Regions from separate parts of the Caproicibacterium lactatifermentans genome, predicted to be linked through region 2. Evidence: riboswitches for the same ligand, from Rfam matches in the RefSeq annotation. Region 2 holds a riboswitch; the other holds the start of a gene.
What was found. Region 2 has a riboswitch for thiamine pyrophosphate ahead of thiC (phosphomethylpyrimidine synthase ThiC). Riboswitches for the same ligand answer to the same signal wherever they lie in the genome.

Region 1 (12,903 bases), 600 kb from region 2:
CCGCCGGGGCAGTTCATCGGCTTAATCGCATAATCTTCGCCGTCAATGACGGTTGTATACATATTATCTTTATAATGTGCCCAATGGCCGCTGCGTTCCCACAGCTTACGGCTGAGGATAACCGGTGTGGAAATCTCCTGATAGCCGGCCTTTTTGTGCACATCCCGCCAGTAGTCCAGCAGCAGGTTGCGCAGGACAACCCCCTTCGGCAGGAAGAACGGGAAGCCCGGACCCTCCTCCATGAATGTAAATAAGTTCAGTTCACGGCCCAGTTTGCGGTGGTCACGCTTCTTGGCTTCTTCCAACATCTCCACATAGTGGTCCAAGTCCGCCCTTTTGGGGAAAGAAATGCCGTAAACACGCTGCAGCATCTTATTTTTGGCATCGGCACGCCAATAAGCGCCGGTGCAGTTTGTCAGCTTCACTGCCTTAACACAGCCGGTGCTCATCAGGTGCGGGCCGGCACACAGGTCAATATAATCGCCCTGCTTATAGAATGTAATCTTTTCGCCTTTGCCGCTGTGCTCCTGAATCAGCTCCACCTTATAGTCCTGATGGGCGTCCTCCATCATCTTCATGGCTTCTTCCGGTGAAACCTCTACACGTTCCAGCGGAATGTCCTGTTTGATGATTTTTTTCATTTCCGCTTCGATTGCAGTCATATCTTCCGGTGTAAGGGTACGGGGCAGGTCAAAATCATAATAGAAGCCATGGTCAATGGAAGGGCCAATGGCGAACTTTGCCTCTGGGCACAGGTGCTGAACTGCCTGTGCCATAATATGAGAAGTTGTATGCCAATAGGCACGCTTGCCGTCTTCGTTGTCAAACGTGAGGATTTCCAGCTTGCAGTCTTTGGTCAGCGGGGTGCGCAGGTCTACGACCTTGCCGTCTACGCGGCCAACACAGGCCGCTTTATACAGACCAGGACCGATGCTTTTGGCTACTTCTGCTACTGTGACGCCGGGCTCAAAGGAGCGGACGTCACTTTTCAGTGTGACATTTATCATGATTTTCTCTCCTTACATAAAATTGTGCATTTTTCTGCAGACTGGATGCTGTCGGAAACGGGAAAATAAAAAGCGCCCTGCCCCAAAAACTGGGGCAAGACGCTGTCATCTCGCGGTTCCACCCAGATTACACCTTCCTTTGGAAAAGGATAGGTGCATCTTTTGCGACAGGTTAACGGCTGCCGGACCGGCGTACTTCTTCAGCACACACTCAGAGGCGGTAACCTTTGTGCTCTTCCTACTGCGGACGTTTTCAGCCACCGGCGCCCGCTCTCTGCTGTAGGAGGAAGCACGGCTCCCTCATCAACGATTTCCGATATTCAGTTTGCCTGTATCATAGCACGTCCCGGAAACCTTGTCAATGGACAATGTACACTTTTTCCCTATCAGCAGTGCACTGGAACAGCATAACCTACAAATTTTGCGAAAGCAGCGAAAGTACCGCTTCTTTTCTTGACAATTAAGCGCTTCTCGTTATACAATTATGAAGTAAATGCATGAATTTGCATTTTGGGACTTATTCCCGTCCCTTTTTAATGACTGACATGATTTTTACGCAGTCTGCCGGCAGGAAGCTGCGGACTGCAAAAGTCCACTGGAAGCACCTGTTTTGCTCCAGCAGATAGAGTGACAGGCAAACCGCCGGGCGCGGCCGGCGTATGGCCCATTTTTATACTGAAATGGGCCGTTTTGCACATTTTTACTCGAAAAAAGAATATTGATTATTTCCACATCTGTATGCAAAGCGGAATGGGCGCTCTCCGGGACAGAGGAGGTGCTCAAAATGAATCCGATCTTAGTAACAGTTATCCTTTGCATTGTCTGTGTGGCTGCAGGCATTGCTGCGGGATTTTTTGCGGGAGAACGCTACCGCAAACATACCGCCGAGCTTGCCATCGGCTCCGCCGAGGAGGAAGCAAAGCGGATTGTCAACGACGCGATTAAATCCGCAGAGGGAAAGAAAAAAGAAGCCGTACTGGAAGGGAAAGACGAACTGCACCGCATGCGCAGCGAAGCCGACCGTGAAATTAACGACCGGCGCAAGGAAATTCAGCGACAGGAACGCCGTGCGCAGCAGAAAGAAGAAAACCTGGACAGAAAGCTTGAATCCCTGGAAAATAAAGAGGATAAGCTGACCAAAAAGAACAAGCAGGCGGAGGACCGCCTGAATGAAGCAGAGGACATTAAAAAGCAGCAGTTGGAAAAGCTGGAGCGTATCTCCGGCTTTACGGCCGAGCAGGCAAAGGAATACCTGCTGAACCACTTTGAGTCCGAGCTAATGCACGAAAAAGCCGTTAAGCTGCGTGACATTGAGCAGCAGACAAAGGACGAAGCGGACAGCACTGCCCGCGAAGTCATCTCCATGGCTATCCAGCGCTGCGCAGCAGACCACGTTTCCGAAGCAACTATTTCGGTTGTTCCGCTGCCGAACGATGAGATGAAAGGCCGCATTATCGGCCGTGAGGGCCGCAACATCCGTACAATCGAAACACTGACAGGTGTTGACCTTATCATTGACGATACACCGGAAGCCATTACCATTTCCAGCTTTGACCCGGTTCGCCGTGAGGTAGCCCGCATCGCGCTGGAGAAACTGATTGCTGACGGGCGCATTCACCCGGCACGCATTGAAGAAACGGTTGAAAAAGCCCGCCGTGAAGTAGATACTTCCATTAAACAAGCTGGTGAAAATGCTGTCCTACAGACAGGCATCACCGGTATTCATCCAGAGCTTATCAAGCTGCTCGGCCGCCTGCGCTACCGCACAAGTTACGGCCAAAACGTACTGGAACATTCCCTGGAAGTGGCTTCTCTTGCCGGCATTATGGCTTCCGAGCTGGGGCTAGACCCAACCATGGCACGCCGTGCCGGTCTGCTGCATGATATCGGCAAAGCGCTTGACCATGAAATGGAAGGCTCCCATGTAGACATCGGTGTAAACGTGGCCCGTAAGTACAAAGAAAGCGAAGCGGTCGTTCACGCAATTGCCGCCCACCATAACGACATTGAGCCAAAGACCGTTATTGCCTGTTTGGTACAGGCTGCTGATGCCATCAGCGCCGCTCGTCCGGGTGCGCGCCGTGAAAATGCAGAAAACTACATTAAGCGTTTGGAAAAGCTGGAGGAAGTTGCATCTTCCTTCGAAGGTGTTGAACGCTGCTATGCGATTCAGGCCGGCCGTGAAATCCGTGTCATTGTAAAACCGGAAGCTATTTCGGACGACCAAATGACCATGCTGGCACACGACATCTGCAAAAAGATTGAGGCTGACCTGGAATATCCGGGCCAAATTAAAGTGAACATCATCCGCGAAAGCCGCGCTGTCGACTACGCGAAATAAGTCCTGCACTGCCGTACCGCATCTCTGCGTTGTGCGGCAGTTTTTTCATGTTATATAAAAACGAACTGCCCGAAAAAGGAGGACCTTATTGTGAATATTCTGGCCATTGGTGATATTGTCGGCAGTGTCGGCTGCCGCTTTCTGCGGTCCAAGTTGCCAACGCTGAAAAAGCTGAAGGCCGTGGATCTGGTCATTGCCAACGGTGAAAACAGTGCCGATGGAAACGGGCTGACGCCCTCTTCCGTGCGCTATCTGCTGGACAGCGGTGTTGACGTGCTGACAGCCGGCAACCACAGCTTCCGCAGAAAGGAAAGCTATGATACCTACGACGAATGCGGCCAGTTGCTGCGTCCGGCTAATTTTCCCGCCGGAGCACCGGGGCACGGCTATATGGTCTATGATATGGGCCGTATTCAGGTTGGAATTTTAAATTTGATGGGCACAGTATATATGGACCCGCTGGACAACCCCTTCTTTACGGCGGACCGCCTGCTGAAAGACACGCCCACCATTACGGTCGTAGATTTTCACGCGGAAGCAACCGGCGAAAAGCGCAGCATGGGCTATTATTTGGATGGAAAAGTCAGCGCCCTGTGGGGCACCCACACCCATGTACAAACCGCAGACGCGTGCATTCTGCCAAAGGGCACCGGTTACATGACCGACCTTGGCATGACCGGCACAGTTAACTCTATTTTGGGCGTAAAGCCGGAACTTACTATCCGCAAAATGCGCAGCCAAATGCCCGTGCGCTTCGACCTAGTACAGCAGGGCCCTTTTAAAATGGACTGCTGTCTGTTTGAAATTGACGACACAACCGGCCGCTGCCAGAGTGTGGAGCCACTGGAACTGCAGTGACCTTTTAAAGTTCCAAAATCCGCAGTATTTCAGCGTTTCCGGCCCAAAAACCACCGCCAATGCACAGGAAGTTTCAGTTGAATCCTTACCCGTTGTATGGTATACTGTAATTAAATAACAGCCTGTAGAAAAGAATAGGTGCAGGGCGCGCTTCCGGCACCTGGATTATAAGGTTTCCAAAGGAGCTTTCTCATGATAAACGGAGCAGAATTGCGAGACGCAATGATTTCCGGCGCAAACAATATTGCGAAGAACCGGAACAGCATTGATAAACTGAATATTTTCCCTGTACCGGACGGCGACACTGGCACAAATATGTCTATGACCATGGCGAATGCTTCTGCTGAACTGCAGAAATCAAAAAGCGAAACCGTTTCTGATGTTGCCCGTACGGCGGCTTCTGGACTGCTGCGCGGCGCGCGCGGAAATTCCGGCGTTATTCTTTCCCTGCTTTTCCGCGGCTTTGCCGATGGCGTAAAAGGGAAAGATACAGTGGACGGTTTGGATATGGTCAGTGCACTGGAAATTGGCGTGGGAGATGCCTACAAAGCCGTCATGAAGCCGACGGAGGGTACCATCCTGACCGTGGCGCGTGTCGCCACAGAAAAGGGCAAAGCTGCCGCCACACTGGACAACGACCCCATCAGTGTGTGGGAAGCTGTCTGCAAAGGTGCGGAAGAAGCGCTGGCCCAGACACCGCAGCTGCTGCCTGTCCTGAAAAAAGCCGGTGTGGTAGATGCCGGCGGCAAAGGTCTGTGCTGCATTCTGGAAGGCATGAGGCGCGTTTTCCATGATGGTGTCATTATCGAAAATGAAGTGGAAGAAAATGTTTCCGCTGACCTGACACAGGACGATGCGTTCCGCAGTGCTGCAGCCGAATTTGATGCGGATATTCGCTTCACCTACTGCACTGAATTTATTGTCAGCCGCACACAGGAACCAACCAAGGACCCAGAGCTGCTGCGCAGCTACCTGCAGACAATCGGCGATTGTGTTGTGGTTGTTTCAGATGATGACATCATTAAAACACATGTACACACGGAACAGCCAAACCGCGCGCTGGAAGCAGCCCTTACCTATGGTCAGCTTTTGACCGTCAAAATTGAAAACATGAAGGAACAGCACCGCAAGGCACAGGAAGCGGACGCCGCCGCCCACGAACAAAAAGCAGAAGAATCGCTGAAGCCTGCGCAGCCGACAGAAGAAGTCGGCTTTGTCACGGTCGCTGCGGGCGACGGCCTGAAGGCGCTGTTTGTGGACCTTGGCTGCACCCATGTGGTAAGCGGTGGCCAGACCATGAACCCCAGCACGGAAGATATTCTGGAAGCTGTTCTGGCCACACCGGCAAAGACGGTTATGGTTCTGCCCAACAACAAGAATATTACTATGGCAGCGGAGCAGGTTGTTCCGCTGGTCAAGGACCGGAAAGTCATGGTGCTGCCTACCCGTACCATTCCGCAGGGCCTTTCAGCTATGCTGGCCTATGACCCTGACACTTCCTGCGAAGTCAACGCTGTAAAGATGATGGAAGCCGCCGGCAACGTAGACACCGGTACTATCACATTCGCCGCCCGTGACAGTGAATTCGGCGGTCACCGCATTAAAAAAGGCGATATTCTCGGTTTGGTGAACGGCAAACTGACTTATATTGAGAAAGATATTGTACACGCCTGCTCGAAACTGACACGCTCCATGGTAACGCACTCCACCGCCTTTATCACCATTATTTACGGCGCGGATATTTCAGAGGAGCAGGCAAATGATGCCTATAACCGTATCAAGAATAAAATCAGTTCCGACATTGAAATAACGCTGGTAAACGGCGGGCAGCCTATCCACTATTTCCTGATTTCTGTTGAATAATGCATTCTTTATTTGCAAAACCGATGATTGAATTAAAAGGCGTCGGCAGTAAGCGCGCGGAACTTTTTCAAAAGCTTGGCGTACCTACTGTCGGCGCTTTGCTGCGTTTATATCCGCGCACCTATGAGGATTGGAGTCAGCCGTACACCATTGCCGACGCACCGCTGGATGTATCTTGTGCTGTGCGTGCCACGGCAGAAAGCGTGGGAGCGCCCGTCTTTTCCCGCAGCGGTCTGATGCTGATTCATGTGTGTGCGTTTGATGAAGATGGCAGTACATTGGACATCGTCTTTTTTAATAACTCTTATATACAAAGCCTCATTCATACCGGCAAAATCTATCTGTTCTATGGAAAGGTGACCATGAGCCGCGGCCGGCGGCAAATGGCAGCCCCCAACTTTGCCGAGGACGGCACCTGTCCGGGTATGCGTCCGATTTACCCGCAGACAAAAGGACTTTCCACCCGTGTGGTAGAAAGTGCTGTGCGGGAAGCGCTGCGGCTGTTGCCGGAAACACTGCGTGACCCCATTCCACCGCAGATACGAAATGAACATTCTTTATGTAAGCTGGGCTTTGCGCTGGAAAATATCCACCAGCCAAAGGACCGGGAAGGCATGGAGGTCGCCCGCCGGCGGCTCGCTTTTGAGGAGCTGTTGGTCCTTCAGCTCGGTCTGCTGTCCATGAAGGGGCGCTCCCGCAAAAAAAGCTCTTTCCGCATAGAGGACAACTGCCTTTCCTCGTTTTGGAAACTGCTCCCCTTCTCCCCGACCGGCGCACAGAAACGGGCCGCAGAGGAAGCCGTGCGGGATATGCAGAGCGGCCTGCCCATGAACCGACTGATTCAAGGGGACGTCGGTTCCGGCAAAACAGCGGTCGCCGCAGCCTGCTGTTTTGTCGTTATCCAAAATGGCATGCAGGCTGTTTTAATGGCCCCAACGGATATTTTGGCACATCAGCATTTCGCATCTCTCTCCTCCCTGCTGGAACCCGCCGGCATTCATGTTGGGCTGCTGACTGGCTCCTTAAAAGCCAAGGAAAAAGGGCAGGTAAAGGCAGCTGCAGCGGACGGCAGCCTGCAGCTGCTGGTTGGCACCCATGCCCTGTTGACTAAAGATGTGCAGTTTCGAAAGCTCGCACTGGTCATTACAGATGAACAGCACCGCTTTGGTGTCGGTCAGCGAGAGGCTCTGGCAGAAAAATCCCAAAATCCACATGTGCTGGTGATGAGTGCCACACCGATTCCGCGCACGCTGGCCCTTATGATTTACGGAGACTTGGACATTTCCATTATTGACGAACTGCCGCCGGGCAGACAGACCATTCAGACCTACTGCATTGACAGCGGTAAACGGATACGTGCACTGCACTTTTTGCAAAAACACGTTCATCGGGGACGGCAGGCCTATATTATCTGTCCTGCTATCGATTCTGACAGCGATAAAGCCAGTGTGGAAACTTACACCTGCCGTCTGCGGCAGGTTCTACCGGACTGCCGCATTGGCAGCCTGCATGGCCGCATGAAAAGCAGCGAAAAGGAAAAAATCATGCAGGATTTCTCCGATGGCTGCATTGATATTCTGGTTTCCACAACTGTTGTGGAGGTTGGCGTAGACGTACCGAACGCGGTGGATATGCTGATTGAAAATGCGGAACAGTATGGTCTGTCCCAGCTTCATCAGCTGCGCGGCAGAGTCGGCCGCGGCAGCTACGAAAGCTACTGTATTTTAATTACCGACGCACAAAATGAAGAGGCCCGCGCACGTATGCGCGTCATGTGCGAAACCAGCAATGGATTTGTCATTGCGGAGCAGGACCTAAAGCTACGCGGTCCAGGCGACTTTTTTGGGCAGCGGCAGCACGGCCTTCCACAGCTGCAAATTGCCGACCTCAACAACGACCTTGACGTCCTAAAAGATGCACAGCAAACCGCCCGCTCCCTTCTGGAGGAAGACCCCGCACTGGAGGCACCAGCGCACCGCGGTCTGCGTGCGGAAGTGCGCCAGCTGTTCCGAAACATCAGTGAAACTTAGCCGTACAGAAAGGAAGTCATATAGGTATGGCAAATATAGACTATCATTCTTTTTGCGCACATTTTAAAGATGGGAAAGACATTCAAGAAGCAGGCTTCTACCTATTCAACGACCAGACCGAAACGGTTTGCTACCTCAAGTTCCTGCCGGAACGCAAAAATCCGTATTGGGTAAACAGTTGTGACGTACCGGACGGCGTATCCTTTCCGAGCCTTGAGGAACTGATGACTTCACGCATTTTTAACCGCAAATCGCTGCAGGAAAACTGGGATAATGTATATATGCTTTCGATAAATGGAATGCACCTGGAAGATTGGCGGGAAACACTGCAAACCTGATAGAACTGCAGAAAAAGGGGCTGCTGCAAAACGAAAACTTTGCAGCAGCCCCTTTCTGTTTAAGCTTTTTGCGTTATTTTTCTCTGCACGCTGCGGGCAGCAACACACAGCAGCAATGTGGCCGCCATATCCGGCAATGTACAGCCGACCGGCGTGTCCACACGCATCAGTACCCGATATAGGATAAATCCGGCCAACCAGACCACCGCATTCAGCACGTCCAGCCTGCTTTCTCCGCAGTTCCATTTCAGCAGGAAGAAATCTGCAATTTGCACCGCAACCATCGGCGCAAATACGGAACCGATTAAGTACAGAAAATCGGTAATATCATCCATCGGGAATAACATCGCGCAGACGGTGCCTACGGCTGTAACCAACATCGCCGCGTGCCTGCCATTTATCTTTTTGGACAGTGACTCCGCAGAAATACCGGCGCTCCATGCGTCAAGAAAGGTGGTCGTCACCGTAGAAAGAATCAAAATCAGCAGTGCCGCAATGCCCAATCCGGCTTTCACCATCATGGTGGCAATGTCTGCCTTTCCCGTTAGAATAGCCGCTCCCATGCCGATAATGTACATCCAGCAGCTGACCATTCCGTATACCACCGTACTGGTCAGCGTTGCGGCAAACGGGTGCTGCGCCTCACGCGTGTAGTCGGAAATCAGAGGCAGCCACGACAGCGGCATGGTGACTGCCAATTCCACCGCTGCGCCAAATGTCAAGTCCCCTTTGACTGCCGGTTCCGCCTGACCATCGCGGAAAATTACAGCACACAGAACAACCGTCAGCACCAGCAGTGCTGCCATGGCAATTTTATTAAGCCAGCCGAGGTTTTCCACACCGACGGCAATCCACACAAGGATAAGGCCGCCGATGACGAGGCACCATACCCATGCGCCGGTGCTAACGACACCGTTCGCAGCCAGCGCCCCGTCGTAAATCATAATTGCAGTCCAGCCCACCAACTGAAGAATATTTAGGAAAGCAAAAAACAAACAGCCGATTCTGCCAAAGCTCATTTGGACCGTGCCCATGGCACTGCGCCCGCTGCGTCCGCCAATCAGTCCAGCAAAGAACAGCATACAGCAGCCAATCAAATGCCCCAAAAGAATCGCCAGCAGTCCTTTTTGGAACCCCAGCGGCGCAAAATAAGTCCCCGTTAGGATTTCCGCAATGGACACGCCTGCGCCAAACCAAATGAGTCCGTTTTGAAAGGTCGAAGTTTTTTTCATCGGCGCGCTTCCTCATAATAGGCCGGCTTTAGGTCAAACGCATGGTCCATAGGACCGCTGCCCGCACCTAAATCCAGCATTGCGGCAAGCGCACCGGAAAGATACGTTTTTGCCTTGCAGACAGATGTATCCAAATCGTATCCTTTCGCAAGGTTCGCCGCAATGGCACTGGACAGCGTACAACCTGTCCCATGCGTGTTGGGGTTATCAATGCGCCTGCCCTCAAACCATTTGTATCCGCCGTCACGGTACAGGAGGTCATTGGCATCGTTCAGCCGATGTCCGCCCTTGCACAGCACCGCACAGGAATAGGTGCTGCCGATAACCGCCGCCGCCTTTTCCATGTCCTGCGGCGAAGTGATTTTTTGTCCGGACAAAACCTCGGCTTCCGGAATGTTTGGTGTCAGTACCGTCGCCAGCGGCAGCAGCTGTTCCTTCAGTATCGCTACAGCGTCATCTGAAATCAGCTTTGCGCCGCTTGTAGCTACCATAACGGGGTCCACCACAATGTTCTCCGCCTTGTAAAACCGCAGACGTTCCGCAATCGTTTCAATCAGCGCAGAAGAAGCGACCATACCAATTTTAACCGCGTCCGGCCGAATATCTGTAAAGACACTGTCAATCTGCTGTGCCAGGAACGACGAACCCACTTCAAAAATCCCCTGCACGCCGGTCGTGTTCTGCGCTGTCAAAGCCGTAATGGCGCTCATGGCAAATACGCCATTCATCGTCATGGTTTTGATATCCGCCTGAATACCGGCGCCACCGCTGGAATCGCTTCCGGCGATTGTTAATGCTGTCCTCATTTGTAATTACCCCTTTCCAGCATTTCATTTTGCGGCAGAAGGTGGTGCCCCCAATCTGCCAGCCGCAAAAGCCAGCCGTGAAAGCGGCGGTCTTTTGCTGGATATCCCATTTTTCTGTTCTGTGGGAACAAAGGCGGGCAAAAAGAAAAGCAGTGCCTGCAAAAGGCGCTGCCACAAACAATTCTTTCTTGTTCCCTACGTTGGCATTACCCAAATCAGGTGAAGGGTCAAAGCACTTTCGCTTACTCTCAGCCCACGTTTGTGAGCTCCCCACATATATTTTTAGTATATCGAATCATTTTCATCTTGTCAAGGCAAGCTGTTTATTGGTATTTCTCGTTGGATTGCTTCCGCGGCATAGAAAAAGCCAGCGCCTAAACAGCGCTGGCTTCTTGTTCAGATATTTTATTTAATAGTTGCGGTAGAGGGCAACCACCTTGCCGAGAATGGCAACTTCTTTGGTGTAAATCGGTTCAAAGTCCGGATTTTCTGGCTGCAGACGCACACGGCCGGGTTCCCGATAAAAGCGTTTAACGGTCGCTTCTCCATCTATCATTGCAATGACGATTTCGCCGTTTTCCGCTTCCGGTGTCTGACGGGCAATGACGATGTCATTATCTAATATGCCGGCATCCCGCATACTTTCTCCATGTACATGCAGGGCAAAATAGACATCATCTTCACTGCGTTTCGCCGGTGCATAGGGCACATGGCCTTCTGTATCCTCCACTGCCAAAATGGGCCGTCCCGCCGCGACCCTGCCGACAATAGGTACCTGCAGCACGGGAACAGAACGACTCTGCCCTGTCAGATGAATGGCCCGGTTCAGACCGGCATCCCGTGTGATAAGGCCCTCTTTTTCCAGTGTTTTTAAATGTGCATGTACGCTGGAAGTCGATTTTAAACCGGTTGCCGCGCAGATTTCCCGCACGGTAGGCGGCAGCCCAGTTTGTAGGCGGCTTTTCAGGTAGTCGTAAACTTTCTGCTGGCTTGCTGTAAGCATATTGTATTTCCTCTTTTCCTTTCGCCGCAAATAAGTATACCATAGAAAGAACAAAATCGCAAACGTTTGTTTGTAAACGGCGTAATGTTGTTATTCTTTATAAAACATTCACATACTATTAACAAATTTTGGGCTATAGCGCTGTATACTGAGTATGTAATCAAGAACAACGGAGCCGCACCGTTCACTTGATGTATGTTCTACCCTCCTCAATATACCCCTCAAGCTATTGAAAAAAACCGGGTGCCGCAGCCCGGTTTTTTTCTGTCTAAACTTCCTGTTTTGGTATATTTTCCTGCCGCAAGGCCATACTAGGGCTGGAGGTGGCAGGATTGAATACACAAGATTATAAAAAGCAGGAAGAACAGGAAAACGGAACAAGCACCGGATATCCATCCGGCGGCACAAACTCATCGCCCGGTAAAAAGCCCCCAAAAGGAAAGAAAGGGTTTTACATTGCACTGGTTATTTGCCTGACGGCAGTTACCGTGGCGGGATGGACAACCTACAGCAGTTTGCACAAGTACAAAAAAAGCACTTTGGATACACTGAACACCATTACGGAAAGCACCGTGTCTTCCCCACAAGAAAGCTTGCCGTCCGTTTCTTCACAGAGCGGCTGGGAAACGAGCAGTGTAACCAGTGAACCTGCCCAAAGCAGCCAGGCGGAAGCATCGGCAGCACCCGCTTCTTCCGCGGCAGCTGCGGCACAGCCGAAGTCTGCTGCGCCTGCTGCAGCTGCGCCTGCCGGTCTGCAGGAACCTGTACCGGATGCACCGGTACAGCACGCCTTCAGCGAAACACCGCTCTACTCGAAAACGATGCATGACTGGCGTGCACACGCCGGCATTGACCTGCGTGCCGCGAAAGGTACACCCGTATGCGCTGCGGCGGATGGCACTGTGCAGGCCGTGTCCGAACCGGAAGACTTTGGCGGTATGGTACAGGTTGTCCATGCAAACGGCCTGACTACCTGCTATTGTGGACTAACCGACATTTCTGTGCACAAAGGAGATACGGTCAAAGTTGGACATCAGCTTGGCAAGGTGGGAGAAATCCCCTGCGAAGCAGACGAGGCCCCCCACCTGCATTTTGCTGTTCAAAAAAGCGGCAAATTTCTAGACCCGGCAGACCTTTTAAAGTGACCGAAAAATTGTACTGCAACACAGCGCCGCAGATTCGGAGTTTCCCCGATTCTGTGGCTTTTTTAATTTGTTTACAGCTTCTTTATTTGAGTTGTTCCTACAATTATGGTATAATATAAAATAAAGAAGACATATTTGCCAAAAAATAAAAATCATTTGTGCTTTACTTGTTCATATAATATACACTCTTTGTTTCAACAGATTTTTTATTTGCATGATATACTAGCAACGCCATGTAAGAAGGGAATCCTCCCTTTCAGAAAGGAGTCCTGAGTTTTGG
Region 2 (18,248 bases):
GAACGTGCGTACCAAAGCACCGCTGGTACACAATATTACGAATTATGTTACCGTTAATGACTGTGCCAATACCGTGCTGGCCTGCGGTGGCTCGCCCATCATGTCCGATGATGCTTCAGAGGTGGAGGAAATCACTGCCATCTGCGGCGGGCTCAATATCAATATCGGCACCCTGAACGAGGACACCCGCCGGGCAATGTTCGCCGCCGGCAAAAAGTCAAATCAATGCGGTCATCCGGTTGTGCTGGACCCCGTTGCCGCCGGTGCGTCCCGCATTCGCACCGAAACGGCCCTGCGGCTTCTGCAGGAAGTGCGGTTTGCCATTATCCGCGGCAACGTTTCCGAAATTAAGACGCTGGCGCTGGGGCGCGGCACCACAAAGGGCGTGGACGCGGACATTGCCGATACGGTTACCGAGGAAAACTTGGACCATGCGGTGGCGTTTCTTAAAGCTTTCGCGGCAAAGGCAGGCTGTGTTGTGGCGGCGACCGGTGCCATAGACATTGCGGCGGATGCGGACCGGGCATATGTTATCCGCAACGGTCATCCAATGATGAGCCGCGTCACTGGCACCGGCTGTATGCTCAGCGCAATGACTGCCGCCTATGCTGCCGCCAATCCGGAAACGCCGCTGGAGGCTGCCGCCGCTGCCATTGCAGCTATGGGGCTGTGCGGCGAGCGGGCACGTAACCGGCTTTCCGCCCGTGACGGCAACGCGACTTACCGGAATTATATCATAGATGAAGTGTATAACCTGGACGGAAAAACACTGGAGGGCGGCGCCAAATATGAAGTGCGATAAAAAAACAATGCTTCTGTACGCGGTTACAGACCGTGCATGGGTGGGAAAAGAAACCCTGTATCAGCAGGTGGAGGACGCGCTGAAGGGCGGCATTACCTGCCTGCAGCTGCGGGAAAAGGAATTGCCAGCCGAGGCTTTTTATGAGGAAGCGGTACAAATTCAAAAGCTGTGCCATCAGTACGGTGTGCCGTTCCTGATAGATGACAATGTAGAAGTTGCCCTGCGCTGTGGCGCAGACGGTGTTCACGTTGGTCAACAGGACATGGCCGCACAGGAAGTCCGCCGTCGGGTGGGGGAACGTATGATTCTCGGTGTATCTGCCGGAACCGTTGAGGAGGCTGTATGCGCCGAGCAGGCGGGTGCTGATTATCTGGGCGTCGGCGCGGTGTTTTCCACCGCGACCAAAGAGGACGCCGCGCCGGTCAGCCGGCAGACGCTGATTGCCATCTGCCAAACGGTGCATATTCCGGTGGTGGCTATCGGCGGCATAAAGGAAAATAACCTCATGCAGCTTGCGGGCACCGGCGTGGACGGTGTGTCCATTGTGTCTGCTGTTTTTGGAAGCCCGGATATCACGGCGGCCTGCCGAAAGCTGAAGGCCCTTTCGGCGAAAATGGTCAGCGGCTAAAAAACAATCAAAAGCCGGACGTTCGGGCGGGAAAAATTCCGCGGAACGTCCGGCTTCTTTATTCTATAAGAAGTATTCTGTCAGGTTAACTTCATGTCGCCGTCCTTCACCCAGCCAGCTTTGCGGCAGAAGTAATTGATAAGCGGGCACAACACAGCGGGCAGGATAAAGCTGATGAGGAACAGGCCAGCCCAGTCCATGTCGGTAATGGCGGCTTTGGTGCCTGCGGCGATATCCTTTACCCAGCCGGTGTAAACACCAATCTGTCCGACAAAGCCACAGGTTCCCATGCCGGAAGAAACCGGCGTGCCGTTCATCTGCAAATGGAACAAACAGGTTGCAATCGGTCCGGTAATGGCCGAAGTGACAATGGGCGCAATCCAAATACGCGGGTTCCGTACAATGTTGCCCATCTGCAGCATAGAGGTGCCGATTCCCTGCGAAACCAGCCCGCCCCAGCGGTTTTCACGGAAGGACATCACGGCAAAACCGACCATTTGGGCACAGCAGCCTGCTACAGCAGCACCGCCAGCCAGTCCGGTGAGGGACAGCGCCGCGCAAATGGCCGCCGAAGAAATGGGCAGCGTCAGCGCAATGCCCACCAGTACAGATACGACAATCCCCATCAGGAACGGCTGCAGGTTGGTGGCCCACATAATGAGCGTGCCCATCTTCATGGCCAGCGCGCCCAGTGCGGGTGCCCACCACCACGACAGCACCACGCCCACGCCGATTGTCACCAGCGGCGTGACAAGAATGTCCACTTTCGTTTCATGCGAAATTGCCTTGCCGACTTCCGAAGCGATAATAGCAACGAACAGCACCGCCAGCGGTCCGCCGGCTCCACCCAGTGCGTTGGAAGCAAAGCCTACTGCGATGAGGGAGAACAGAACCAGCGGCGGACAATGCAGAGCATAACCGATTGCAACGGCCATAGCCGGTCCACTCATGGCGGAGGCAAGGCCGCCCACCGTGTAGGATGTGCCGGCGACCGTTGCTACCGGTGCAGTGAGAAAGCCGATGTGGAACTGTGTGCCTAGTGTGCTAATAATGGTGCCAATCAGCAGGGAGCAGAACAGCCCCTGCGCCATGGCCCCCAGCGCGTCTACGCCGTAGCGCTGAGCGGAGATGACAATATCTTTTCGTTTGAGGAACGCTTTTACTTTTTCCAAGAAAACACCTGCTTTAAAAATATATATTTATGCGTTTACATGGATTTACATGTGTCTTGATACCAATAAATACAATCATACACAACCAGGCGTACCTTGTCAACCATTTTTGTTGGGATTTATTCGTCCAGTAAAATATGCAGGCGGTGCAGTGCGGTCTGCACCCGCTCAAACGCGGCTTCATCCGGACAGGCAAGCGTGTGCAGGTGAATGCCGTCCGTCAGGTTGGAAAGCAGCTGTGCATCTGACTGCGCACAGCGCTGCATAAACTGCTGTACCTCATACCGGCAGGAAATCTGCAGCGGGCCGGTCAGCTGTCCGTAAATGGGATGTTCCACAATGACGTCCAGCACAGTGCAGCCTTGGTCCACAATGGCTAGCAGTTCCGCCTGTGTTTGGACTGTATCGTGGCGGCAGGCAATCTGCCGTACCAGTCCTTCCGCCGGACGGCGTGTGGTATAGCCGCGGGGTGTGGCGGAAATATCCGCACCGCCGGCCCGCAGCAGGGCGATATCCCCCACAATGACCTGTCGGCTGACGGAAAAAGTTTCCGCCAATGCAGAAGCACTTACCGGCTTTTCTGCCCCCTGCAGCAGATGTACGATTGCGCTGCGCCGTTCCTTTGCATTCATGGTTCGCAGCCTCCTTCATTTTTTGTTCTGTATTGCTTATCTTACCATATCGTTTGTCAGATGAAAACAGTTTCTAGGCGTTTCCCCGGCAGGATATTGACAAAATACCGAATATATGGTACACTTGCCTCAAATATTCAGGGGAGCTTGTCTACAGCAAGCTGAGAGGAAGTTTTACACTTCGACCCTTTAACCTGATGTGGGCAATGCCACCGTAGGGAGTAAGGAAATACTTGCTTTTACGCGGAGAATGCCCGGTGTGGCGTTCTCCGCTTTTTGCTGCCCGGAATGAAAAAGAAGGAAGGCTTTTTATCAATGGAATACACAACACAGATGGACGCCGCAAAGAAGGGCATGGTCACCAATGCTATGCGGACAGTTGCCCAAAAAGAAAACATTCCGGCAGAAAAAGTGCGGCAGCTGGTTGCCGCCGGTCAGGCAGTGATTCCCTGCAACAAGAATCATGCTTCCCTTTCACCCAGCGGTGTAGGTTCGGCGCTTAAAACGAAAATTAATGTCAACCTTGGTACTTCCCGCGACTGCAGGGACCTCGACATGGAACTGGAAAAGGTCAAAAGTGCAGTGGATATGGGCACCGAAGCGATTATGGACCTCAGCTCCTGCGGCGATACACAGAAGTTCCGTCGTATGCTTACCCAGCAGTGCCCGGCGATAATTGGTACCGTGCCTATTTACGACGCGGTTGTGTATTATCATAAGGCACTGAAGGACATTACCACCGAGGAGTGGCTGGATATTGTGCGGATGCACGCACAGGACGGCGTGGACTTTATGACAATTCACTGCGGCATTAACCGTGAAACCGCCCAGAAGTTTAAACGCAACAAGCGCCTGATGAATATTGTTTCCCGCGGTGGTTCCATTATCTTTGCGTGGATGATGATGACAGGCAAGGAGAATCCGTTTTACGAGCATTTTGATGAAGTGCTGGACATTTGTCAGCAGTACGATGTGACGCTCAGCTTGGGCGATGCGTGCCGTCCCGGCTGTCTTGCGGATGGCACGGACGCTTCCCAGATAGAGGAGCTTATCACACTGGGTGAACTGACCAAGCGCGCATGGGCAAAAAATGTGCAGGTCATGATTGAGGGCCCCGGACATATGCCGCTGGACCAGATTGCCGCCAACATGGAGATTGAAAAGACACTGTGCCATGGTGCACCGTTTTATGTGCTGGGACCAATCGTCACCGACATTGCGCCGGGCTATGACCACATCACTTCCGCTATCGGCGGTGCCCTTGCTGCGTGGAAGGGTGCCGCGTTCCTGTGCTACGTTACGCCGGCCGAACACCTGCGTCTGCCGGACCTGCAGGATGTAAAAGAGGGCATTATTGCCGCGCGCATTGCGGCCCATGTCGCTGACATTGCCAAGGGTGTTCCCGGTGCCGCTGACTGGGACCGGGACATGGGACAGGCACGCAGAGAACTGGACTGGGAAAAGATTTTCTCCCTCTCCATTGACCCGGAGAAGGCCCGCCGCTACCGTGCCGCCTCCCAGCCGGAAAAAGAAGATACCTGCACCATGTGCGGGAATTTCTGTGCCGTGAAAAACATGAACCGGATTTTGGATGGCGAAGTGGTATCGATCTTTAACGAATAAAGGCCAAAAAGGCCAAGCCTTTATTCTGCCTTTTTTATACATTTTCCTCCTTGAAGAGTACGGCAAAACAGAGCAGAGCTGTGCCCGTGCGGGACTTCCCGCCGGACCGGGCTGCTCTGTTTTGCTGTATATGAGCAGATTCCACGGGAAAATTGGATTTTTCCCGTAAATAAGCGTCTTTTGTGAAGAAATATGGTATAGTGTAAACTGGACTTTAATAGTTTGAGGAGATGTCATCATGAAGAAAGGCCCAATCTATATTTTGCTGGCAACACTGCTTTTTTCGTCGATGGAAGTGGCGCTGAAAGGACTGGCTGGCAGCTTTAACCCGATTCAGATTACCTGCACACGGTTCCTTGCGGCGGGTATTCTGCTGATTCCCTTTGCACACCGTGCGCTGCGAAAGCGCAGCTGCACCATTGCCCGTACAGACTATAAATTTCTGGCGGTGCTTGGATTTTTAAATGTGGTGCTGAGTATGTCTTTTTATCAGCTGGCGGTACATAATGCGGAGGCTTCCGCGGTGGCGGTGCTGTTCTCCAGCAACCCCATTTTTGTCATTATGCTGGCGGGTGTGCTGCTGCACGAAACTGTGCACAAAAACCAAGTAGTCACGATGGTGCTGGAACTGCTGGGCATTTTGATTATTCTGAACCCCATGCATATGAAAGGGAACAGAACTGGTGTGGCGTTTGCGCTGATTTCGGCGGTGCTGTTTGCGCTGTACAGCACACTCAGCAAGAAAAAATGTGCGGACTACGGCGGACTGGCGGTTACCTGCGGCGGATTTCTGTTCGGCAGCGCGGAAATGCTGCTGCTGATTGCGGTATCCCACATTCCAGCCGTGGCGGGGGTACTGACAGCTGCCGGGCTGGGTGCTTTTTCGGCTGTCCCCATGCTGAGCGGCTATACCCTGCAGAATTTTCCCATTGTGCTGTATGTTTTTATCGGCATCACCTGCGGCGGGTTTGCCTTTTACTTTTTGGCAATGGAGGAAACTTCCGCGGCGGAAGCATCCATTGTGTTCATGCTGAAACCGGCCATTGCGCCTGTCTTTGCGGTGCTGATTCTGGGCGAATCCATTACCCCCAATATGCTGATGGGCATTGTGCTGATGCTGGCGGGATCGCTCATCAATGTGCTGCCGCAGATTTTGCAGCAAAGGGCTGCACATACAGTACCGGAAACGGATGAAACAGGGGTCGGCTGCTGACAGCAGCGCAAAACAGATACGATGATAAGGAGCAGAATATAAATATCACCGACATTGCAAAGATGGTGGGTATCACGGTGCGGTTCTGTCCTATCCTACTCTGGAGCAAATGCAGCAGATTATGCGCTGATTTTATAAAAAAGACAGGCACTGCACTGGATACCATTTCCGTATCCGGTGTGGTGCCTGCTTTTTTTGTTTTATTTTTTTCGGCTAAATACAATTCCGGCGTAAGCGGGTAGGTCCACACGGATGCCCTCATGGCCGCCCTGCCGGAATGAGAGAACCGCTGGATTGTGGTGGCCGTCACCGCCAAAATCTGTCTTATCTGTGTTGAACGCTTCCGTGTAGGTGCCATGTTCCCGCACCGGCAGAAAGTACCCAATGGCGGGACGTGCGGAAAAGTTCAGCGCAATGTACAGCTTTTCATGGTTCGGCTCCTCCAGACTGTCGCGGCAGTAGGCGAACAGACACCGGCCAACATTGGTAAGGTCCATCCACTGGAAGCCTTTCGGGTGGTAGTCGTTCTGGTACAGTGCCGGGTGGTTACGGTAAAAGTCCTGCAGGGTTGTGACAAAGAGGTGAAAGACACTGTGCTTAGGATAGGAGAGTAGGTTCCAGCCCAACCCGGCATTTTCGTCCCATTCTTTAAATTCCGCCAGTTCATTGCCCATAAAGTTCAGCTTTTTGCCAGGGTGTGTAAACATATACAGCCAGAACAGGCGCAGCTGCGGAAATTTTTCATCATAGGAACCGTAAATTTTATCAATAATCGTCCGCTTACCGTGAACGACTTCATCATGAGACAGCGGCAGCAGGAAGATATCGTTATAGAAATAGCTCATGGAAAACGTAATTTCTCGGGAAAAGCCGGGACGCTCGTCCGGCCGCTTCATCATATAATCCAGTGCGTCATTCATCCAGCCAAGGTCCCATTTATAGTCGAAGCCCAGTCCACCGTACTCGACCGGCGCCGTAACCTTCAGAAAATTGGTGGAATCTTCCGCAATCAGCATGGCGCCGGGGTGGCGCTGCTGCATGGCATAGTTGGTATTGCGCAGGAACCATACACCTGCCTCGTTGACGCCGCGGTTTTCCTGCCCGCATACATACAGCAGGCGGGAAACCGCATCATAGCGAATGCCGTCAAAGTGGTAGCAGGTCAGCCAGAAATCAACGGCGGATTTTAAAAAGCTGACAACGTGTGGCTTGGTGAAGTCAAAAAAGACGGTTCCCCACTCGCTTTCCCGCAGGTCGGGGTTCTCGCTTTCATACAAATAGAAGCCGTCAAATTTACTCAGTGCATAATTGTCACTAATGAAGTGGGCCGGCACAAAGTCCATAATAACGCCAATGCCTTCCCGATGGCAGCAGTCCACAAAGTGCATCAGCTGTTTTGGGGTGCCGTAGCGGCTGGTGGCGGCGTAGTAGCCGGAAACCTGGTATCCCCACGAGGCATCCAGCGGGTGCTCTGTTAGCGGAAGCAGCTCAATATGGGTAAAACCTTCCTGCTTTACATATGGCAGAAGGGTATCGATAAGTTCGTCATAAGTAAAGAAGCGTGCGATGCCTTTTTGGCCGTCTTTAATACGCCATGAACCGGGGTGAACTTCATAAATGGACAGGGGAGAGTTGTAGTTTTTGCCGCGGTGTGCCATCCACTGCTCGTCCGTCCAGGTGAAGCCCTCCAGCTGACAAATACGGCTGGCGGTAGCAGGACGCACTTCTGCGTAAAAACCGAACGGGTCGGCTCGGTCAAATAGGCCATCCGGCGTTTGAATGCGGTATTTGTACATTTGGCTTTCCTGTGCGCCCTCCACAAAAATACTCCAGAAACCCATAGGGGAGCGCGTCATCTGCCAGGCGTTCCAGTTGGAAAACTCACCGATGAGGAACACGTTCTGGGCATGGGGGGCATATACGGTGAAGCGCACACCCTGCTGACCATACTCACTGGTAAAGTGCGCTCCCAGTACGCGGTATGCTTCGCAGCTTTGTCCCTGCAGGTATTCGTGCAGAATCTGTTCAAACATAGTAACAGCCCTTCTTTCGTTTTGGCGTTTCTGCTGGCTGAAAAAAGTACAGACAGGTCTTTCTTCCATTATAGATGAAAAGACAGTGAAAAGCGAATGAGTTTTAAAGAAAATACCGAATTTTTACACTTCATGCAAAATGAATTTTTGTACCGCATAGGCGACGCCATCCTCATCATTGGAGCGGGTGACAAATTTAGCTGCGGCTTTCACCTCCGGCTGGGCGTTCTCCATTGCTACCCCCATGCCGGCAAAGCGTACCATGGAAACATCGTTAAAGCCGTCACCACAGGCTAAAAGGGACTGCCGTGTTAAATGCAGCCATCCCAGCAGCGCCGAAAGTGCCTGCGCTTTGTCCACGTTGCTGGGCATGACCTCCAGATAATAGGGGTCACTGCGGTAAATACTGCAGGAAGGGAACTGGCTGCGTATGTCAGGCTCCAGTTTTTCCAGATACGGCGGGTCACCCGCGAACAGAAATTTATGTACTGGAAAATCAATGCGCTGCATCAGGTCCGGCACTTCCTCTATTGCCATATGGTTAATGCGGCCATCGAACAGCACATATCGGTTATTACCCGTTTCGGTAATAATGGTGTCGGGGCTGTAAATCATGGAAGTCAAACGGTACTTTTTATTTAATCCGCACAGCTGCGGCAGGACGTTCTGCGGCAAAGAGCGCTCGTACAGCGTTTCACCGGTGCTGCAGGAGGAAATTTTTGCACCGTTAAAGGAAATAATACATCCCCCAAATCGGTCCATCTGCAGCTGCTTTGCCAGCGATGCGATACCGTTTATTGGACGGCCGGAAACAAGTGCCAGCCGTGCACCCATCTGCTGTGACCGCAGGAGGACCTGCTGCGTGTGGGGCGTTATCTGTTTTTGAGTAGTGGTTAGTGTGCCGTCAAGGTCCGTTGCCACAAGCTGATAATCAGTCATTTTATTTATTGTCTCCTGCCTATTCTAAATCTTTTTATTGGTTTTTCTTTCTATTTTACGCAGAAAGCGTCCGTTCTGCAATGGATAGGAAAGAAAACCTGCTGTCTATTGCCGCCGTTTTTTGTAGAAAAGAGAAAACCACGGCTGTACTTGCGCTTTTTCGGCTCGACCGGTATAATAAGAGCAGAAATTGCACTTTCCAAAAACGAGGCTGACAGGAGGAATTTTATTTGCGGCTGTGCTATCAAACGGTTTTGTTCGACTTCGACGGGACAATCTGTGATACAGGCGAAGGCATTATGGACTGCGTGCGGCTGGCGCTGCAAGAAATGGGGTACCCGGTGCCGCCGACGGCGACACTGCGGCGCTTTGTCGGTCCGCCGGCGGAACAGGGGTACATGACTTACTGCGGCATGAACCGTGAACAGGCGCTGCAGGCGGTGCAGCATTTTCGCTGTCATTACAATGTGGACGGCTGGAAAAAGACCAGCATCTACCCCGGCATTCCGGAACTGCTGCGGGACCTGAAGCAGGCGGGCGCAACCGTGTGCGTGGCTTCTTCCAAGCCACAAAATATGGTGGAGCGAATGCTGCCCTGCTTCCATATTCAACAGTATTTTGATGTCGTGAGTGCGGCGGACAATAGCGACCGGCATTCGGACAAAGATACGGTTATCCGTCATGCTTTGGCGCTGAGCCATGCCGAAAGCGGAACCAGCACGGTCATGGTGGGCGATACGCACTTTGACGCCGTTGGTGCCGATAAAGTGGGCCTGCCCTTTATCGGTGCCGCCTATGGCTACGGTGGTCCGGAGGATTTGCACGCTGATGGGCGTAAGGTGCCGCTGGCAAGTTCGCCGGATGGCCTGCGGCAGTATCTGTTCCACGACTGAAAGTTTCTTTCGGTATATCGCATTGGAAACAAAATAAATACGAAAGAAGGTACTGGTCCGACGCTTTGGCAGCGCGGAACCAATACCTTCTTTATTGTTGTTTATTTTTTCGCAGATACTGAATGCTGCGCACAGCACAAAGCAGCAGTCCCGCGGTCAGAACCAATGTGATGACCAGCAGCGGAATGTCCAGTCCGAAACGGGTGTGCAGGCGGCTGCTTTCGTCCAGAATGAGCAGGACCAGCAGTACCGCAGCCAGCACAAGGGAAAGTACAGCGGTGCGTACAAAGCCTGTGCGGTTGGGCTGTCCGGCTTTTCCGCCTGCGAAGTGTTCTACCAGCAGGTCCAGCACCCGCGTAAACTTATCACGCATGGCGGTCCTCCTCCGGTGCGGGAACGGCGATGGCCGCGGTGGTGCCGCCGGTCAGACGCAGCAGGTCCGCAAGGGGCAGCTCCACCTGTGTGCCGATTTTTCCGCCGCTGACGTAAATGGTGGGGAAGTTCTGCGCACTCTGGTCAAATACCGTGATAAACTGTTTTTTCATGCCGATGGGGCTGCATCCGCCGCGAATGTAGCCGGATACTTTGTTAATATCCTTCACATGAATCATTTCCACGCTTTTGGCGCCGACACTGCGTGCGGCGGCTTTCAAGTCCAGTTCTTCGGCAACGGGCAGCACAAACACATAGTACGCTTTGTCCGCACCGCATGTCACCAGCGTTTTAAAGACCTGCGCCAGCGGCTGTCCCAGCTTGCGTGCGACCGCTTCGCCGTCAATTTTGCCGTCCGAGTGGTCGTAGAAGTGGGCAGTATAGGTGACCTTTGCCTTGTCCAGAATTCGCATGACATTGGTCTTCTCGTCTTTTTTCTTTGCCATAAAAAAGCCTCCTGTCAGGTGCCCCTATTATACGCCGCAGTGCCCCTCCTGTAAACCGTATGCCGTATTGCCGAAGGGCGCAAAACCGGTTATTGGCCTACCTACAAATAAAAAACAAAAAAACAGTTGACTTTTCTAAAACACCGTGGTATTATATATGAGTGCCGTTCAGAACGGCATGCGTTCAACAGAATATCGCGGAGTGGAGCAACCCGGTAGCTCGTCGGGCTCATAACCCGAAGGTTGTAGGTTCAAATCCTGCCTCCGCAACCACCAAGCAACTGATTTCCGTATAAGAAATCAGTTGCTTTTTTTGTCGCCGAATAGGCATGATAACCCCCAGTTCAACTGGAGGTAGGAAAAAGATGTCAACGTGCTAATTTGAATGTATAAAGACTGGAAGCCGCTGATTATATACTCTGTGGCATCTACATATTGGAATATGACCAACCAAACCCCGAAGCCATTTTACGGCTCCGGGGTTTCTGTGTCTGCGGCCTGTGGAAAGTGTGCAGAAGGGAATGACAGAAAGCGTAGGAACTGCTAAAGTATGAATAATTTATTTCAGAAATCGAAATTTTGTGTAAATAACACCTTGCGCAATGTCAGAAAAACAGATATACTTAAAAATAGAACCCGACACAATGATTTGCCGGGCAGTTTTATTTTTTGAAGGAAGGAAATAAAATGGAGGAAACCAAGAAACAGGCGTACCATCCCAAGGGAGACTTTTTTAACCTGAAGGGGAACGGGACAAACGTCCATACGGAAATTATGGCCGGTATTACGACGTTCTTCACCATGTCGTATATCCTGTTTGTTAACCCACAGGTGCTTAGCAAGACCGGCATGGACAGTCAGGCGGTGTTCCTGGCTACCATCATTGCCGCGTCCATCGGCACCCTGGTCATGGCACTGTTCGCAAATGTTCCGTACGCACAGGCGCCGGGCATGGGACTGAACGCATTCTTTACCTACACGGTGTGCATGTCCCTGCACTTCACTTGGCAGCAGGCATTGGCAATGGTGTTCATCTGCGGCCTTATCAACATCATCATTACCGTTACCAAATTCCGTAAGCTCATTATCAAGTCGATTCCAAAGAGCCTGCAAAATGCTATCAGCGGCGGCATCGGCATCTTTGTGGCATATATCGGCCTGAAGAATGCAAACCTTATCCAGTTCTCAACGGACAGTTCTTCCATGGTGGCTATCAACGGTCAGCCATACAGCGCGACCGCAGCCTACAAGGGAATTACCTCGGTGGCTTCCAATGGTGGTGTGGTTCCGTCTATCGCTACTTTTAACCAGCCCTCCGTGCTGGTGGCACTGTTCGGCATCATTCTCATTGTGATTCTGCTCATGCTGAACGTTAAGGGCGCCATTCTCATTGGCATTATCGCCACAACAGTAATCGGCATTCCGTTTGGCGTTACGGATTTCTCCGGCGCGTCCATTACGTTTGGAAGCCTTGGCACTGCTTTTTCCAAACTGGGCACCACTTTCGGCGCTGCGTTCAGCTCGCAGGGCATGGGTTCATTGTTTAACGACCCCAGCAAGTTCCTGTTGGTTATTATGACCATCTTTGCGTTCAGCCTTTCCGATACATTTGATACCATCGGCACCTTCATCGGTACAGGCCGCCGCACCGGTATTTTCAGTGAAGAGGACGAGGCGGCACTGAACGACAGCAAAGGCTTCAACTCCAAAATGGACCGTGCGCTGTTTGCGGATTCCATTGCTACTTCCATCGGCGCTATTTTCGGCACATCCAACACAACAACCTTTGTGGAAAGCGCTGCCGGTATTGGCGCTGGCGGCCGCACAGGACTGACTAGCCTGACAACGGCGATTATGTTCATGCTGTGCACAATTCTTGCTCCGGTAGCGGGCTGTATCCCAGCCGCGGCTACGGCACCGGCACTGATTATCGTCGGTATCATGATGATGAGCTCCTTCAAGGAAGTTAACTGGCCGGACATGGAAGAGGCCATTCCTGCCTTTGGCGCGGCTATCTTCATGGCACTGGCTTACAGCATTTCCTATGGCATTGCGGCGGGCTTCATTTTCTACTGCATTGTCAAGGCTGTCAAGGGCAAGTTCAAGGACGTCCATCCTATCCTGCTTGTTTCTGCCATTTTGTTTGTACTGAACTTTATTGTATTGGCCATTTTGTAAGCGGCCTTCCGGTTAAAAAAGAGAGAGTTTTTATAAAGCAGCCGTTGGATTTTTAGACGGCTGCTTTTCTGTCTGTTTTATTTATTTCGGTGCTTTCGGTGCGGTTTAAAATTTGAACATTGTTTCTGCAAAATGGCACGCAGGTCATCGGCGGTGCCTTTGGTAAAATCATGCTTGTTGACTAAACAGACATGGTTTGCGCCTAGGTACAGATAAAAGTATCGGCTGGTTTCGTAGACCTTGGCAATTTGCACATAGGGGTAAACACCGGAGGAAACGCCGGTCACCCGAAAATCCTCTGCCCGAAACTGGTAGCGCACTTTGCGCGTCTTCATTTTGCGGTAAGTTCCATCCTCCGCTTGAAAAACCTTATGCGGGATGCGTAAAATATAGATCACACAGAATACGGCGCCGAGTATGGCAAAGATTCTGACCAATGTAGAGGAATCCTTTGTTGCGATAAACAGGCACAAGGCCGCTGCAATCAGCAGAAAAATCCAAGTTCCCTTTCGATTCAGCAGCAGGTCTACCCGGCTAAAGCGCTGCAGCGCCTTTTTCACACACTTTGTTGTGTTTTCCACCAGTACTTCCGGTCCCGCCAATGGAATGCCCCGCTCGCGGGCTGCCGCTTCCTTTTCTTCCTGCCGCCGGCGGTAGTCCGTTATGCGCTCCAGCATAACAGCTTTGCGCCGCTTTTCATGGGTACGGCTTACGCGGCCGACAATGTACAGTACTGCCACCAGTGCCGCCAGGAACAGCAGCGGTCCTGCCAGAAATAGTGCAGAAAAAGCGGAACCGCCGCTTTCCTGCTGTTTGGGCAGATACTGCGTTACCTGAAGGCTGTCTGCCAGTGCCTTCAAACTGGCATGCTGCGGTGCCGTAAGTGCGCCAATTTCCCGATAAGTTCCCAGTGTATAGCTTCTGCCATTCGCAATGGTTAAGTAGGCGGCCTCCTGGACCTTTTTATTGTCCAGTGTACCGTTCATTTCCACATACACATACGGCAGCCCTGCAGCACCGGTAACGCGCTTGGAGGAGGACTTTATGGAGTCTGAGCCGTTTACGGACGACTCCGGCTTGTTCAGTTCTGACATTAGCGACTGCACCGCGGTACCGGACATATCCTTCATATTGTAGTATTTTTGAGTGCTGGAAGTATCCTTTTTCCGCAGATAAATGGTGTAGGCACTGTTTGGGGCGCAGATGAGCAGTATTTCATTCTGCTGCTGCATATCCTGTTTCTGCCGAATCCAGTTTGTAATGCCCGCTTTGGCAAGTGAGGGGTCCGAGGGGTCCGTGTTCTGCGTAAAGGCGTACAGGCCGGTGGGCACAGTCAGCTTCAGGTGCTCATCTGTCAGCTGTATCGGTGTACCGGAGCGGGAAGATGTCGTGGAGCTGACGGAAGAACTGCCGGCGGCTGCAGCGGGCAGCGTGCCTGCCGCGCCAATGCAGAGGACCAGCGCCAGCAGCAGGGCTGCGGCTTTTTTTCTCATGGTGGAAAACTCCTTTGTCTGCAAAATTGAAACCGTTTTTTCTGTTTCCATTATAACACAATCCCACCGGGCAAAAAAGGCGGCCGCAGAGTGCTGGAGGTAACATGACTGCACAGCGGGTACATTTACAAACACTGTGATTTCCTCTATAATCTTACTAAGAGGTACAGGAGAATGAATAAACAGGATTGCATTTCAATATTCATCCTGTAGGACACGGATTATAAAAAAGAAAGAAGATGACGGCCCCGAATGAGTAAAATAACCAATTTGTTGGAACGCATTGACGGTGCTGTGTGGGGACCAGTTATGGTCACTGCGCTGATAGGCACCGGCATTTTTCTAATGTTTCGACTTCACTTTCTGCCGTGGCGGAATCTGGGATATGCGCTGCGCTCTGTCTTTGGGGAGGATTCCCATAAAAAGAATGGTTCCGGGGACATTACGCCGTTTGCGGCATTGATGACAACGCTCGCTGCCACCATAGGCACCGGCAATATTGCCGGTGTGGCTACGGCAATGGTGATGGGCGGCCCGGGCGCACTGGTATGGATGTGGATTTCGGCAATGGTCGGGTTGGCAACGAAGTACACCGAGTGTACACTGGCGGTCCGGTTCCGGGAACGGGACCAAAACGGCGAGATGTGCGGTGGCCCCATGTATACCATAAAAAATGGATTTCGCTGCAAAAAGCTCGGCATGGTACTGGCTGCACTGTTTGCAGTGTTTACGGTGCTGGCGTCATTCGGTATCGGCGACCTGACGCAGGCAAACTCCATTTCTTCTGCTATATACGGTACCTTTCATATACCAACATGGATAACCGGCCTGGTTATCACCATACTGGCATTCGTTGTACTGGTCGGCGGCATTCAGTCTATTTCCAAAGTGTCGTCCATACTGGTACCGGCAATGGCTGTACTGTACATGATGGCTGGATTTGCCTGCATTTTTAGCAGAATACAGAATGTGCCTGCCGGCCTTGCACAGATTTTCCACATGGCCTTTACGGCACGTGCGGCGGCTGGCGGCGTCGGTGGTACGATTGTGGTGACCATGATGAATGCCATGCGTGCCGGCTGTTCACGCGGTGTCTTTTCCAATGAAGCGGGCCTTGGCTCCGCGGCCATTACATCAGCAGCGGCTACAACAGATTATCCGGCCCGTCAGGGGTACATCAGCATGACCGGAGCTTTCTTTGACACCATCGTGGTCTGCACGGTGACCGGCCTAAGCATTGCCGCTTCCGGCGTACTGGGGACAAAGGGACCGGACGGGCATGTACTGAATGGTGTGGAACTGACCATGCAGGCGTTCCAGAGCGTGCTTGGTCCTATGGGCGCATGGATTGTAGCCATTAGCCTGACACTGTTTGCGTTTTCTACAATTATCGGATGGGAATATATGGGCGAAGTGGCGCTGAAGTTTCTGGTAAAGAACCCCTCTGCCAGCTATGTGTATCGGGTGCTGTTTGCCTTTATGTCTCTCATTGGCTCTACCGTGGAGATGCAGCTCGTTTGGACACTGTCTGACATTACCAACGCACTGATGGCCATACCAAACCTCATCAGCCTGCTGGCGCTGAGCGGTGTGGCAGTAAAGGAAACGGTCATTTATCAGAAGAAAGTTGTTGTTCCGGAGCGGGAGGCACGCAGAGTCCGCCGAAAACAGAAATGTGTACAGAATACCTGACAAAAACATACAGAAAGCCCGCCGTGCGGAGAAGCAGTTTTCCGTGCGGCGGGCTTTTTGATTGTTGTTTATTTTGTACCCAACAGTAGATAGACACCGGCACTGCACACACAGAACAGCGTGATAAGCAGTGCAAGGGCACAGGTTACGGCACGGGGACGGTGCTCTTGCAGTACTGCACCGATACCCACGGTGCCGACCAGGACCGTGGGGAAAATGTATCGGAAGCTTTGGGTGCAGGCGAAGGGCTGTTTAAAACAGAACCAGATGTAAAACGCCATGCAGGTGCCGTACAGCACACCGCAGAACAGCACTTCTGAGCGGTACGGCTGCAGACTGCCGGATTTTCCCACCTGCACAGCGCAGCGAACCATGCAGACAAAGGCAGCTGCAGCCAGCAGGATGTTAGTCCAGAACAGGACCTGAGAAAAGCACAGTCCGACACCTCCCGTGAACAGCTTTGCCTCATCAAAGACGGACGTTTTAAAGAGTGCTGTAAACAGGTTGTGCTCAAAGACTTGGTTTTGCCAGTCCCAGTTTTCAAAAACGGTCAGGTGCTGCCAGTCTATACTGAACAGCCGCTGAAGGGGCGTATCAGTACCCAGATACTGCGGGTTGTTTTTTGCCAGCGCGGAGATAGCGCCGAACGGCATTTGAAAGCGGATTTTTCCGTACAGGCTCCACCACAGTCCCAGCGGTGCACAGACCAGCAGGAACAGGCCATACTGTTTCCACAGGCCGCGGCGCTTTCCCTTTCCTTTGATTAGACGAATCAGAAACAGAACCGCCACGGCGGGTGCCGCCAGCACACCGGCGCTTTTCGCCATCATGGCAAGACCAAGGAACAGGCCCAGTAGAAGAATGTTTTTTACGGTTGGACTCTGGTACCAGCGAATGGCATACAAAATGGAGGCCATGGTCAATGCCAGACACAGCACATCGTTGTTGATGCTGCCGGCCAGCAGAATGAGCATCGGGTGAAAGCAGAGGATGGCGAACGGCAGCGTGAGCGCCGCACCTTTTAGGTGCAGTGCCTGCAGAATGCGGTACCCGAGAATGATGACGGCGCAGGAATAGAAAAGCGACAGGAATTGCACATTTTCTATGGCGGTCTCCGTATTGGTGCCGAAGAACATCTGCAGCTTTACCCACATGGCGCTGAGAAAATAGTGCAGCGGCGGATGGTAGAACTCCCAGACCTTATTGGGGGCAAAATCCGGCAGGGCAAAATTGTGGTCTACAAAATATAAAATATATGCCTGGTGCCCTTCCGACTGAGACACCGGAAAAACATCGTGCTGACGTGTCAGATAAGAAGTATATAAAATATAGCAGGCGTGCAGAAAGAAAGCACCTGCGCCCAGCAGAATACAGGTGGCCTGGTCGGACAGCCACTGCTGTCGGTATTCCCAGAAACCGGCGGCGGCCAGCATCAGTAGCAAAAGCAGTGTCAGCGCGGACAGCGGGTGGCTCGACAACAGGCACAGCATTGCGGCACAGAGCACACACGCGGCGGAGAATATCACTGTCAGGACGGACAGCAGATGGGAACTACCGCATATGCAGTATCGTGCCATAAACCACGCTGTGCCCAGTGCCGTGCAGATGGCTGGCAGCAGAACACTGCGCAGGGGCAGCGGAGCTTCCGCCTGTCCGGCTGAGAAACTGGCGTACACCAGCATGCAGCCTAGACACAGCAGTAGGTATGGATGGGAGAAGACGGACGGGCGTATTTGTTGTCTGTTCATACCATACACCATCCGTCAGTCCTGTTTTTCTTCTTGATAGTCCGTGTCGGTATTCACATTCCATACGTTTGTCTTGTCCGCGCGGCCAGAAAGAATATTGTCCACCGCCTCAAAGGCTGTCATCATGGAGTGGTCCATGTTGTTGTAGCGGTGCTGCCCGTTGCGGCCAATGCAGTACAAATTTTGGTACTGATTTAAGTAAGTAATGATGCGGTCCATGTGCGCGTAGGTGTCAAAGTAGGCGGGGTAGGCTTTTTTCACGCGTTCGCGGTGGAAATCCAGAATATCGTCCGCACTTGCCAGAATGCCCATTTTCAGCAGCTC

Region 1: it holds a riboswitch for thiamine pyrophosphate, as region 2 does, so the genes downstream of both, thiD (bifunctional hydroxymethylpyrimidine kinase/phosphomethylpyrimidine kinase) here and thiC (phosphomethylpyrimidine synthase ThiC) in region 2, are expected to answer to the same signal.

The regions. Positions count from the first base shown of each region.
Region 1 is NZ_CP046051.1:1,808,658-1,821,560, forward strand. Features, by position in the region: gene thrS (threonine--tRNA ligase) at 1-1,007, opposite strand, end outside; gene rny (ribonuclease Y) at 1,792-3,348, shown strand; gene GJQ69_RS08835 (TIGR00282 family metallophosphoesterase) at 3,439-4,206, shown strand; gene GJQ69_RS08840 (DAK2 domain-containing protein) at 4,399-6,069, shown strand; gene recG (ATP-dependent DNA helicase RecG) at 6,093-8,099, shown strand; gene GJQ69_RS08850 (hypothetical protein) at 8,126-8,437, shown strand; gene cytX (putative hydroxymethylpyrimidine transporter CytX) at 8,497-9,669, opposite strand; gene thiD (bifunctional hydroxymethylpyrimidine kinase/phosphomethylpyrimidine kinase) at 9,666-10,475, opposite strand; TPP riboswitch at 10,651-10,757, opposite strand; gene lexA (transcriptional repressor LexA) at 10,885-11,478, opposite strand; gene GJQ69_RS08870 (M23 family metallopeptidase) at 11,811-12,623, shown strand; gene GJQ69_RS08875 (adenine nucleotide alpha hydrolase family protein) at 12,900-12,903, shown strand, end outside.
Region 2 is NZ_CP046051.1:414,042-432,289, forward strand. Features, by position in the region: gene thiM (hydroxyethylthiazole kinase) at 1-802, shown strand, start outside; gene thiE (thiamine phosphate synthase) at 789-1,430, shown strand; gene GJQ69_RS02025 (PTS sugar transporter subunit IIC) at 1,511-2,602, opposite strand; gene GJQ69_RS02030 (transcription repressor NadR) at 2,722-3,234, opposite strand; TPP riboswitch at 3,364-3,472, shown strand; gene thiC (phosphomethylpyrimidine synthase ThiC) at 3,550-4,857, shown strand; gene GJQ69_RS02040 (DMT family transporter) at 5,096-6,070, shown strand; gene glgB (1,4-alpha-glucan branching protein GlgB) at 6,271-8,103, opposite strand; gene GJQ69_RS02050 (Cof-type HAD-IIB family hydrolase) at 8,227-9,042, opposite strand; gene GJQ69_RS02055 (HAD hydrolase-like protein) at 9,273-9,935, shown strand; gene GJQ69_RS02060 (hypothetical protein) at 10,027-10,308, opposite strand; gene ybaK (Cys-tRNA(Pro) deacylase) at 10,301-10,813, opposite strand; tRNA gene GJQ69_RS02070 (tRNA-Met) at 11,010-11,086, shown strand; gene GJQ69_RS02075 (NCS2 family permease) at 11,501-12,991, shown strand; gene GJQ69_RS02080 (YcxB family protein) at 13,069-14,484, opposite strand; gene GJQ69_RS02085 (alanine/glycine:cation symporter family protein) at 14,737-16,176, shown strand; gene GJQ69_RS02090 (ArnT family glycosyltransferase) at 16,245-17,924, opposite strand; gene GJQ69_RS02095 (NAD(P)/FAD-dependent oxidoreductase) at 17,940-18,248, opposite strand, start outside.